One region of the Microbacterium sp. CCNWLW41 genome, then DNA from elsewhere that is predicted to be linked to it. Evidence: riboswitches for the same ligand, from Rfam matches in the RefSeq annotation. Region 1 holds a riboswitch; each other region holds the start of a gene.
The links. Region 1 has a riboswitch for thiamine pyrophosphate ahead of V6R91_RS11010 (ECF transporter S component). Riboswitches for the same ligand answer to the same signal wherever they lie in the genome.
Positions count from the first base shown of each region.

Region 2: it holds a riboswitch for thiamine pyrophosphate, as region 1 does, so the genes downstream of both, V6R91_RS04530 (ECF transporter S component) here and V6R91_RS11010 (ECF transporter S component) in region 1, are expected to answer to the same signal.
Region 3: it holds a riboswitch for thiamine pyrophosphate, as region 1 does, so the genes downstream of both, thiM (hydroxyethylthiazole kinase) here and V6R91_RS11010 (ECF transporter S component) in region 1, are expected to answer to the same signal.

Region 1 covers NZ_JBAOJP010000002.1:678,798-682,063, forward strand. Annotated here, with positions in the region: gene V6R91_RS11005 (D-alanyl-D-alanine carboxypeptidase family protein) at 48-1,592, opposite strand; TPP riboswitch at 1,727-1,836, shown strand; gene V6R91_RS11010 (ECF transporter S component) at 1,829-2,461, shown strand; gene V6R91_RS11015 (ABC transporter ATP-binding protein) at 2,463-3,266, shown strand, end outside.
Region 2 covers NZ_JBAOJP010000001.1:1,020,990-1,024,255, forward strand. Annotated here, with positions in the region: gene V6R91_RS04525 (D-alanyl-D-alanine carboxypeptidase family protein) at 1-1,487, opposite strand, end outside; TPP riboswitch at 1,525-1,636, shown strand; gene V6R91_RS04530 (ECF transporter S component) at 1,627-2,271, shown strand; gene V6R91_RS04535 (ABC transporter ATP-binding protein) at 2,274-3,266, shown strand, end outside.
Region 3 covers NZ_JBAOJP010000022.1:8,587-11,852, forward strand. Annotated here, with positions in the region: gene thiD (bifunctional hydroxymethylpyrimidine kinase/phosphomethylpyrimidine kinase) at 1-1,001, opposite strand, end outside; gene thiM (hydroxyethylthiazole kinase) at 998-1,861, opposite strand; TPP riboswitch at 1,851-1,945, opposite strand; gene V6R91_RS36225 (DUF402 domain-containing protein) at 1,984-2,715, opposite strand; gene pheT (phenylalanine--tRNA ligase subunit beta) at 2,776-3,266, opposite strand, start outside.

The DNA of each region.
Region 1 (3,266 bases):
TCGCGGCGCCCGCGGGCGCGCGGGTGTCTCCCCGGCGCGGCGGCGGATCAGTCGGCCGGGGCGAGACCGAACAGCTCGACGGGGTGCGTGAGGCGCCAGAGGAAGCCCGGGCCGGCGAGGTCCTCGCCGAGCTCCACGGGAACCTCCACCGTGTTCAGCGGGCCCTTCAGGGCGAGGGAGCCGGCCTCGCCCCCGGTGTCCCAGTCGTCGCCGAGCGCGAGACGGCTGGTCGCCGATGCGAGGGCGCCGTTCCACAGGACCACGCGGCCGTCCTCGGCGGCGACGAGCGGGGCCGTGGCCCCCCACCGGGTCTCGACCGTGCCGAGGACCGTGCCCCGGGTGACGGTCGGGGCCTGTGCGGACAGGGCCGCCTCGAGCTCGGAGTACAGCGTGCGGCTCACGTCGTAGCGGGAGTCGTCGTCGGGCTGGCCGAGCACCGAGGCGTACGCGCGGACCGTGGTCTCTCCGACGGGGATGTCCTTGGCGGTCAGGACGTTGTACAGGGTGTCGTCGCCGTCGCCGATGGTGCCCGTCTTCACACCGACGACGCCGGCGTCGGTGAGCAGCTTGTTCGAGTTCTGGACCAGGCCCGCTCCGGGGATCTCCGCGGCCGGCGTCGCGACGATCTCCGCCACGACGGGGTGGCTCAGCGCCTGGCGTCCGAGGTCGATGAGGGCCCGCGGCGTGGACTCGTTGCCGAACCCGAACCCCGAGGGATTCTGCAGAGAAATGCCGGAGATGTCGTGCACACGCAGCCACTGCTCGCCCGCGGCGACGAAGTCGGCGTCGGATCCCCAGATCTCGCGCGCCAGCCGGTCCGCATAGTTGTTCGCCGAACCCAGCAGGATGCCCTGGAGCAGCTGATACTCGGTGAGTGAGCCGTCCACGGGGACGTCGAGCGAGGACTGATCCGACTCGCGGTACCGCCAGTACTCCGCGCTGTCCTCCGCGGTGAAGGCGAACGACGGGCCCTGCTCGCCCGGTGCGAGGGGCAGCGCGTCCAGGGCGGCGAGCACCGTGACGAGCTTGGTGATGCTCGCCATGGGCACCTGCTCCTCGTCCGACGCTGCGGTGCCGATCCCATCCACGGCGAGGGCGGCGCTTCCGAAGACGGGCCAGGTGAGGGCAGCCGGATCGGCGGGGGCCGGCTCGAACGCGGCGGAGGAGACGGTCGGCGCGATCGCGGTCAGCGGCCACAGGGCAGTGGTCCCGGCATAGGCCGCGCCGAGGGTGACGAGGATTCCGAGCGGTGCCAGGACGGCGGCGCGGCGAGCCGGGCGCTGCGGTGCGCCGCTGAGCAGGTCGCCTCGCGCTCCGGCCGTGGCCGAGGATCCTGTCGCCGTCGAGGAGGCGAGACGCTCGATGTCGACCCACGACAGGGCGTCCGTCTCGGGCGCCGGGCCGTCGGCGAACCCGTCCGCCGGCGGGGCGGCGCGTTCAGAAGCGGGCGCGGCGAGGGCCACGGGCGCGGGGGCGTGGTCCGGCGTCGGGTCCGTCGCGTCGGCGTCCTCCCGGGTCACGGCGACCGCGGACGCCTCCTCGGGCGCCTCGGCGGGCGCGTTCGGGGTCGATCCGTGGTCGTTGTTCGTCACGGCATCTACCGTACCGGCCGGGCCCTGCGCGACCGCCGCGACGAGGGCGGGGCGTTTCGTCCCGCGGAGACCTGCACTGAGCGAGCGAAGCGAGTCGAAGTGTCGCTCAACGACCGGGGCGTCGCGGTAGGATGGGCGGACACCACGGGAGTCCGGCGAGCCGGGCTGAGAGGAAGCGATCCGCGCTTCGACCGTCGAACCTGATCCGGATCATGCCGGCGCAGGGAGGAGTCTCTATGAACACGTCCGCATCCGCCGTCGTCACTGCCACGGGGACGAGGAGCCTGCGCTGGCGGGTCGTCGACATCGTCGTCGCCGCCGTGCTCGGCGTCGCCCTCGGCCTCGTCTTCTGGGTCTGGAACACCGTCGGCTACGCCTGGTTCACCGCCGCCGACGGCCTCACGCCCGGTCTCGGCGGCATCGCCGTGGGGATCTGGCTGATCGGCGGCGTCGTCGGCGGCCTCGTGATCCGCAAGCCCGGCGCGGCGCTCGTCGTGGAGCTGGTGGCGGCCATCGTCTCGATGATGATCGGCAACGTCTGGGGCGTCTCCACAGTCCTGTCCGGACTCGTGCAGGGCCTCGGCGCCGAGCTCGTCTTCGCGCTCTTCCTCTACCGCCGCTTCACGCTGCCGGTCGCCGCACTCGCGGGCATCGGCGCGGGCGCCGCGGCGTGGGTCTTCGAGCTCTTCTACGGCAGCTCGCCCAACATCCTGAAGTCGGTCGAGTTCAACGCGATCTACCTGGGCTGCGTGGTCGTGTCCGGAGCGCTGCTGGCGGGGCTCGTCGGCTGGCTGCTGGTGCGCGCGCTGGCCGCGACGGGAGCGCTCAGCCGCTTCGCCGCGGGGCGCGAGCGGCGCCGCGAGGTCTGACGTGACGACGCCCGTACGGGTCGTCGCCGACGGCTGGGGGTGGCGCTACGCCGGACGGCGCCTGCCCGCGGTCCGCGACGTCTCGTTCACGATCGAGCCGGGCGAGCGCGTCCTGCTCCTCGGCGCCTCCGGGGCGGGCAAGTCGACGCTGCTCGCCGGGATGGCGGGGCTGCTCGGTGACGCCGACGAGGGCGAGCGCGCCGGTCTGCTGCACGTCGACGGCGCCGACCCGGAGCAGCGCCGCGGCCGCATCGGCCTGGTGCTCCAGGACCCGGACGCGGGCGTGGTCCTGTCGAAGGTCGGCGACGATGTCGCGTTCGGCTGCGAGAACCTGGGCGTTCCCGCCGCGAGCATCCCCGTCCGGGTGGCGCAGGCGCTCGACGCGGTCGGGCTCGACGTCCCGCTCGAGCGACCGACGGCGGCCCTCTCCGGCGGTCAGAAGCAGCGGCTGGCCCTGGCCGGCGCGCTCGCGATGCGCCCGGGACTGCTCCTGCTGGACGAGCCGACGGCCAACCTCGACCCGGACGGCGTCACCGGGATCCGTGCCAGCGTGGAAAGGGTCCTCGCCGAGACGGGGGCGACGGCCGTCATCGTGGAGCACCGCACGCCGGTGTGGGCGGACCTGATGACCCGCGTGATCGTGCTCGCCGCCGACGGGGGGCTGCTCGCCGACGGCCCACCCGCGGAGGTGTTCGCCCGCCACGGCGACGCGCTCGCGGCTGCGGGCGTCTGGATCCCGGGCCGTCCGACCGGCCTTGCGGCCCTGCCCGCCGCGGGTGAGGCGGACCCGGCGATCCTCAGGACC
Region 2 (3,266 bases), on a different contig from region 1:
GAGGGCTTCAGCTGCAGCTCCTGCTCGAGCTGAGAGTAGATCGCACGCGAGGCGGCGAGCCGGGACTCGTCGTCCGGCTGGCCCAGCACCGAGGCGTAGAGGCGCACCGTCGTGTCGCCGATCGCGACGTCCTTGGCCGACAGCAGGTTCCACTCGTCGAGCGTGCCGGTCTTGATCCCCACGACCCCCGGGTCCGCCAGCAGCTCGTTGGTGTTCTCGACGAGGCCCGCGCCCGGCAGCTCGGTCGACTGCTTGGCGACGATCTCGGCGATGACCGGGTGGGCGAGGGCCTTCTGCGCGAGGGTGATGAGAGCCTCGGGTGAGGCGCTGTTGCGCGGATCCATTCCGGTGGGCTCGACGACCTGGACGCCCGTCACGCCGTGCGCGGCCAGCCACTCGGTCGCAGCCGCCGCGTAGACGGCGTCGGACGGCCACAGGTTCTGCGCCAGGCGATCGGCGTAGTTGTTCGCCGAGCCGATGAGCATGCCCTCGAGCATCTGGTACTCGGTGAGGGTGCCGCCCACGGGCACGTCGAGCGCCGACTCGCCGCGGGCGCGGTACTGCCAGTACCGGTAGTTGTCGGAGGCGCTGAAGCGGAACTCGGGGCCGGTCTCGCCGAGCGCGAGCGGCATCTCGTCGAGGACGACCAGGGCGGTCACCACCTTCGTGATGCTCGCGATGGCTGACGGGTCGGGCGACGACGTGAGGAGGCCCGGGATGCCGCCGACCGCGGCCGCCGCGCTGCCCTGGGCGGGCCAGACCGGCACCGCCGCGGGTGCCGCCTCCGGCTGCACCTCGATCGCGGTGACCGTCGGCGCGACCGCGTGCAGGGGCCACAGCAAAGTCGTCGCGGAGTACGCGCCGACCAGGCCGGCGATCACCAGCGTCGGCACCAGCACCCCGGGACGCAGCGGCGACTGGCGCGGCGGGTCGGCGAGCAGGCTCGGCTCGACGGCGACGTACGGCGTCGACGCCGCCACGAGGTCGCCCGGGGTCGAGCCCGCGGCGAGCGTCGTGTCATCGACCCACGCGAGCGCGGTCCGCCCTCCCGTCGCGGTCGCGGCCTCGGCGGAGACCGGGTCGCCCGTCGGCGGGCCCGGCTCGGTGGCCGCGGGGGGTTCGCTCGGCTGAGCGGCCGCGGCGGGTTCGCTCGGCTGAGCGGCCGCGGCGGGTCCGCTCGACTCGAGAGCGGCGACGGCGCCCCCGAGGGGAGGGGTCAGCGTGGTCCCGGGCGGCTCGAAGACGGGCACCGTCGGCGCCGCGACGGCCGTGGCGCCGCCGAGGGGCACGGTCGCGATCGTCGCGGGCACGAGCGGGACCTCGTCGGGCGCCGTGTGAGTTCCGGGGTGCGACGAATCGGCCGCGCCGCCGGTGGGCATGGTCAGCGTCCCGCTGTCGGCCGGATCCTCGGGGGACCCGCCCGGCACGGCCCTCGACCGCGTCCGATGCGCACGGCGCGTCGGTGCGGGAACGTCATCGGGGGTCACGCACCCCAAAATACCCGTCATAGCGGCGGTATACTCGCCATACGACCACGGGAGTCCGGTGAGCCGGGCTGAGAGGAAGCGAACCACGCTTCGACCGTCGAACCTGATCCGGATCATGCCGGCGCAGGGAGGAGTTCACATGCACGCATCCACGTCCGCATCCACCCCCGTTGCGGCCACCTCGGCGAACGCCCGCAGTCTGCGGTGGCGCGTCGTCGACATCGTCGTCGCCGCCGTCCTCGGCGTCGCCATCGGCCTCGTCTTCTGGGCCTGGAACACCGTCGGCTACGCCTGGTTCACGGCGATGGACGGACTGACCCCCGGCCTCGGCGGCCTGGCGGTCGGCATCTGGCTCATCGGCGGCGTCATCGGCGGCCTCGTGATCCGCAAGCCCGGTGCGGCGCTGCTCGTCGAAGTGATCGCGGCGATCGTCTCGATGCTCATCGGCAACGTGTGGGGGGTCTCCACGCTCCTGTCGGGGCTCGTCCAGGGACTCGGAGCGGAGCTCGTCTTTGCCCTCTTCCTCTACCGGCGCTTCACGCTGCCGGTCGCGATGCTCGCCGGTGTCGGCGCCGCGGTCGGGGCGTGGGTGTTCGAGCTGTTCTACGGCAGCTCGCCGAACATCCTCAAGACGCTCGAGTTCAACACGATCTACCTGATCTCGCTCATCGTCTCGGGCGCGCTGCTGGCCGGGCTGGTCGGCTGGCTCGCGGTGCGCGCGCTCGCCGCGACGGGCGCGCTCAGCCGCTTCGCCGCCGGACGCGAAGCGCGCCGCGAGGTCTGACGATGCCGGGCACCCGTCCTGGCCGCATCACCGCGGCGGGCTGGGGGTGGCGCTACGCCGGGCGGCGCGCGCCGGCGGTGCGCGACATTACCTTCACGATCGAGCCGGGTGAGCGCGTGCTGCTGCTCGGCGCCTCGGGCGCGGGCAAGTCGACGCTGCTGGCCGGGATGGCGGGGCTCCTCGGCGGCGCCGACGAGGGTGACGAGACCGGCTCGCTTCTCATCGACGGCGAGCGCGCCGAAGCGCACCGCGGACGCGTCGGCCTGGTGCTCCAGGACCCCGACGCCGGTGTCGTGCTGGCCAAGGTGGGCGACGATGTGGCGTTCGGGCCCGAGAACCTCGGGGTGCCGGCGGCCGAGATCCCGGCGCGCGTGACCGAGGCCCTCGATGCGGTGGGGCTGCGCGTCCCGCTCGGCCGGCCCACCAAGGCGCTCTCCGGTGGCCAGAAGCAGCGCCTCGCGCTGGCCGGGGTGCTCGCGATGCGCCCGGGCGTGCTCCTGCTGGACGAGCCGACCGCGAACCTCGACCCCGACGGGGTGCGCGAGGTGCGCGCGAGCGTCGAGCGGGTGCTGGCCGAGACGGGGGCCACGCTCGTGGTGATCGAGCACCGCACCGCGGTGTGGGCCGATCTCATGGACCGCGTCATCGTGGTCGGCGCGGACGGCGGACTCCTCGCCGACGGCACCCCGGCCGACGTGTTCGCCCGTCACGGCGCGGACCTCGCGGCCGCGGGGGTCTGGGTGCCGGGGATGCCCGTCGACCTGCCCGTGCTGCCCGCCGCTCAGCCCGACGCGGCGGCGGCGCTGGCGGCATCCGCTCTCTCCCTCTCGCGGGACGGGCGGTCGATCGTGCGCGCCGGGCTCGACCTGACCGTGCCCCGCGGCGCGGCGACCGCCATCACCGGGCCCAACGGCGCCGGCAAGTCCACGCTCGCCCTCACCCTCGCAGGGCTGCTGCCCGAGGCGGCGGGGGAGGTCGTCGCGGCCCCCGAGCTG
Region 3 (3,266 bases), on a different contig from region 1:
AGCCGGTCACCGCTCGTGGCCACCATCACCGGATCCACCACCACCGCCGGCGGACGCGACTGCGCCAGCCAGTCTCCGACCGTCTCGATCACCTCGGAGGTGGCGAGCATGCCGATCTTCACGGCGTCGATCTCGATGTCGTCGGCGATCGCGTCGAGCTGCGCACGCAGGAAGACGGGGTCCGGCACGTGGACCCCGCGGACGCCCCGCGTGTTCTGGGCCGTCAGCGCCGTGATCGCCGCCATCCCGTACCCGCCGTGCGCGGCGATGGACTTCAGGTCGGCCTGGATCCCCGCGCCTCCGGAGGGATCGCTGCCGGCGATGCTGAGGACGCGGGCGGGACCGGGGCGCCGCCAGCGCCGACGCAGCTCCCGGGCGGCCTCGCGGGGATCCGGCGCCGCGCAGAGCGCCGACACCACGGCGACGCCGGCAGCGCCCGCGGCGCGCAGGGCCGGCACGTCCTCGGCGGTGATCCCGCCGATCGCCACGCACGGCACCGGACTCTCGGCGGCGAGGGCGGCGAAGCCGTCGACTCCGAGCGCGGGCGGATGATCCGGCTTGGTCGCCGTCGGCCGGATGACGCCCACGCCGAGGTAGTCCACGGTCCCCTCGGGAAGCGCGCGGACGCCGTCGAGATGCGCGCGGGTGTTCGCGGTGAGCCCGATGACGGCATCCGGCCCGAGCAGTTCCCGCGCGCGGAGCACGGACGCGTCCGACTGCCCGAGATGGACCCCGTCGACGCGCGCCCCGCGTCGACGCGCTTCCACCGCCGCGTCGATGCGGTCGTCGACGAGCAGGAGCGCCCGGCCGCCGATGACGTCGGAGAGCTCCACGAGCTGGGCGGCGACCGCGGCGTCGGGGGCGTGCTTCTCTCGGAGCTGCACGATCCGCACCCCGCCGTCGACGGCGGCGGCCACGACGTGGGCGACGCCGCGCGGCCCGGACAGCGCCGCATCCGTGACGAGGTAGAGGGCGAGGTCGCGGGGGTCCAGGCCGCTCATGCCGTCGCCTCCGGCGCGAACGCCGAGGTCGTGTGCGCGCGCTCCGCCACGGAGGCAGGATCGAGCGAGGCCAACGCATCGAGAAGCCCTACCGCGAAGGACCCCGGTCCGCTCGCTTCCCGCGCTGCGTCCTCGGCCGCGATCGTGTACGCGAGCGTCGCCGCCGCCACCGCCGTCACGGGGGTGTGTCCGGTGCCTCGCGCGGTGCCGAGGAACGCCGCCATGACCGCGCCCAGGGCGCATCCGCCGCCCGTGACGCGGGTGAGCAGCACGTCGCCGTTCGCGATCCGGATGCTCTGCTCGCCGTCGACCACGAGGTCGACGGGGCCCGAGACGGCCACGACGCATCCGTGCTGCCTCGCGAGGTCGGCGGCCGCGTCCGCCGCGGCCTCGGTCGTGTCGATCGCGTCGACGCCGCGTCCCCCGCCGCCGCGGCCCGCAAGGGCGAGGATCTCCGAGGCGTTCCCGCGCACGGCCGTGGGACGCATCGCGACCAGGTCGCGCGCCAGCGCCGTGCGGACCGGAAGTGCGCCGACCGCGACCGGGTCCAGCACCCACGGGGTCCCGGCGGTCCGTGCGGCGCCGACGGCCTCCACGCTCGCGGCGCGCTGTTCCGGCGTCGGCGTGCCGAGGTTCACCAGGAGTCCGGAGGCGATCCCGGCGAACATCCCGGCCTCCCCGACGATGTCGGTCATGGCGGGAGCGGCTCCCAGCGCGAGCAGCACGTTCGCGGTGAACCCCGTCACGACCGCGTTGGTGATGCACTGGGTCAGAGGCGGGCTCTCGCGCAGTGCGCGGAGGAGATCCCCGGTGGCCTCGGCCACGGGCCCGGCGGACGATGGACGCAGACGATCGCTCACGCGACATCCCTTCGCTAGTACGAACTAGATCAGGTTCGACGGGTGTGATCTCAGCCGCGCGATGCGGCACCCCGTGTCACTGCTCGCAGTCTAGCGATCCCGAGGAGTCGGCGGGGCGGGCCTCACACCGACCGCGCGGGAGGGAGGTCCGTGAGCCGAGGGGTCGTCCAGTCCGGATCGGGACGCCAGCGCGTCCATTCGGGGTCGAACGGCCACGCCCCCTCGCGGAACGACGCGATGGCGGCGTCCGCGTGCGCACGGATGAGCTCCGCCTCGTCCGGCGCGATCCTCCCCTGCCTGATCGCCTCCACCAGCTCGTCCTCGTCCTTGAGACCGATCGTGCCGTCCGCCCCGATCTCCACGTCGAGCACATGGTCCGAGCTGAAGGTCGAGGCGCCGACCCGCTCATGGGCGTTCTCGAGGTTCACATACCACCCCGCGAACTCCCACGCATCGGGGTCGTCCGCCGTCCCGGCCACCGCCCAGAACAGCCAGACGGACCAGGGTGTGGCCGTCGGGGCGATGCGCAGGACGCCGTTGCCCCACCACTCCTCCACGATCCGCGTGCGCGGCTCCAGCCAGCGCCTCTCCAGCGGGACCGTGCGGATCCGTCGGCCGTCCGGTCCGCCCATCCCCTCCAGGAGCGTCCCCGGGGCGAGCCAGGCGACCAGCCCGCGCTCGTCGTCCCGAACGACACGCATCGGGGCGATGCTGGACGCGTCACCGTCCCGCCAACCGGGCTTGCGGTAGTGCCAGTCGACCTGGGTGCCGGGAGCGAGGAAGGGCGCCCGCCCCAGGGGACGGGCACCGTCCGGCGCCGTGCGCGCGGTCACGTGGGGGACGAGATCTGTCATCCCCCGACCGTATCCGCGGCACACGGGCGCCGGCCGCAGCACCGCGCCCGACGGACGGGATCAGTCGCGGATGGTCGCCCCGAATCGCTCGGCGGCGACGCGGACGCCGGCCAGCTTCGCCTCCGTCGCCTCGGCGGCGGTCAGCGTGCGGTCGTCGGCACGGAAGCGGAGCGCGAAGGTCAGGCTCTTCTCGCCCTCCCCCACGCCCTCGCCGCGATAGTCGTCCACGAGACGCAGCGATTCCAGCAGCGTGCCGGCGCCCTCCGCGAGCGCGGCGCGCACGTGCGCCGCGGGCGTCTCGACGGGGACGACGAGCGAGACGTCCTGCGTCGCCGCCGGGAAGGTGGACAGCGACGCCGCCACGATCCGCTCACCGGTCAGGGACAGCACGCGGTCCAGGTCGATCTCGAGCACGACCGCGCGCCCCGGGAGGTCCGCGTCGGCGGCGACCTGCGGGTGCAGCTCGCCGACATAGCCCACCTCCTCGCCGCGCACGGTGAGGACACCGGTCCGTCCGGGGTGCAGCGCCTCTCGGCGTCCCTGTGCGACCT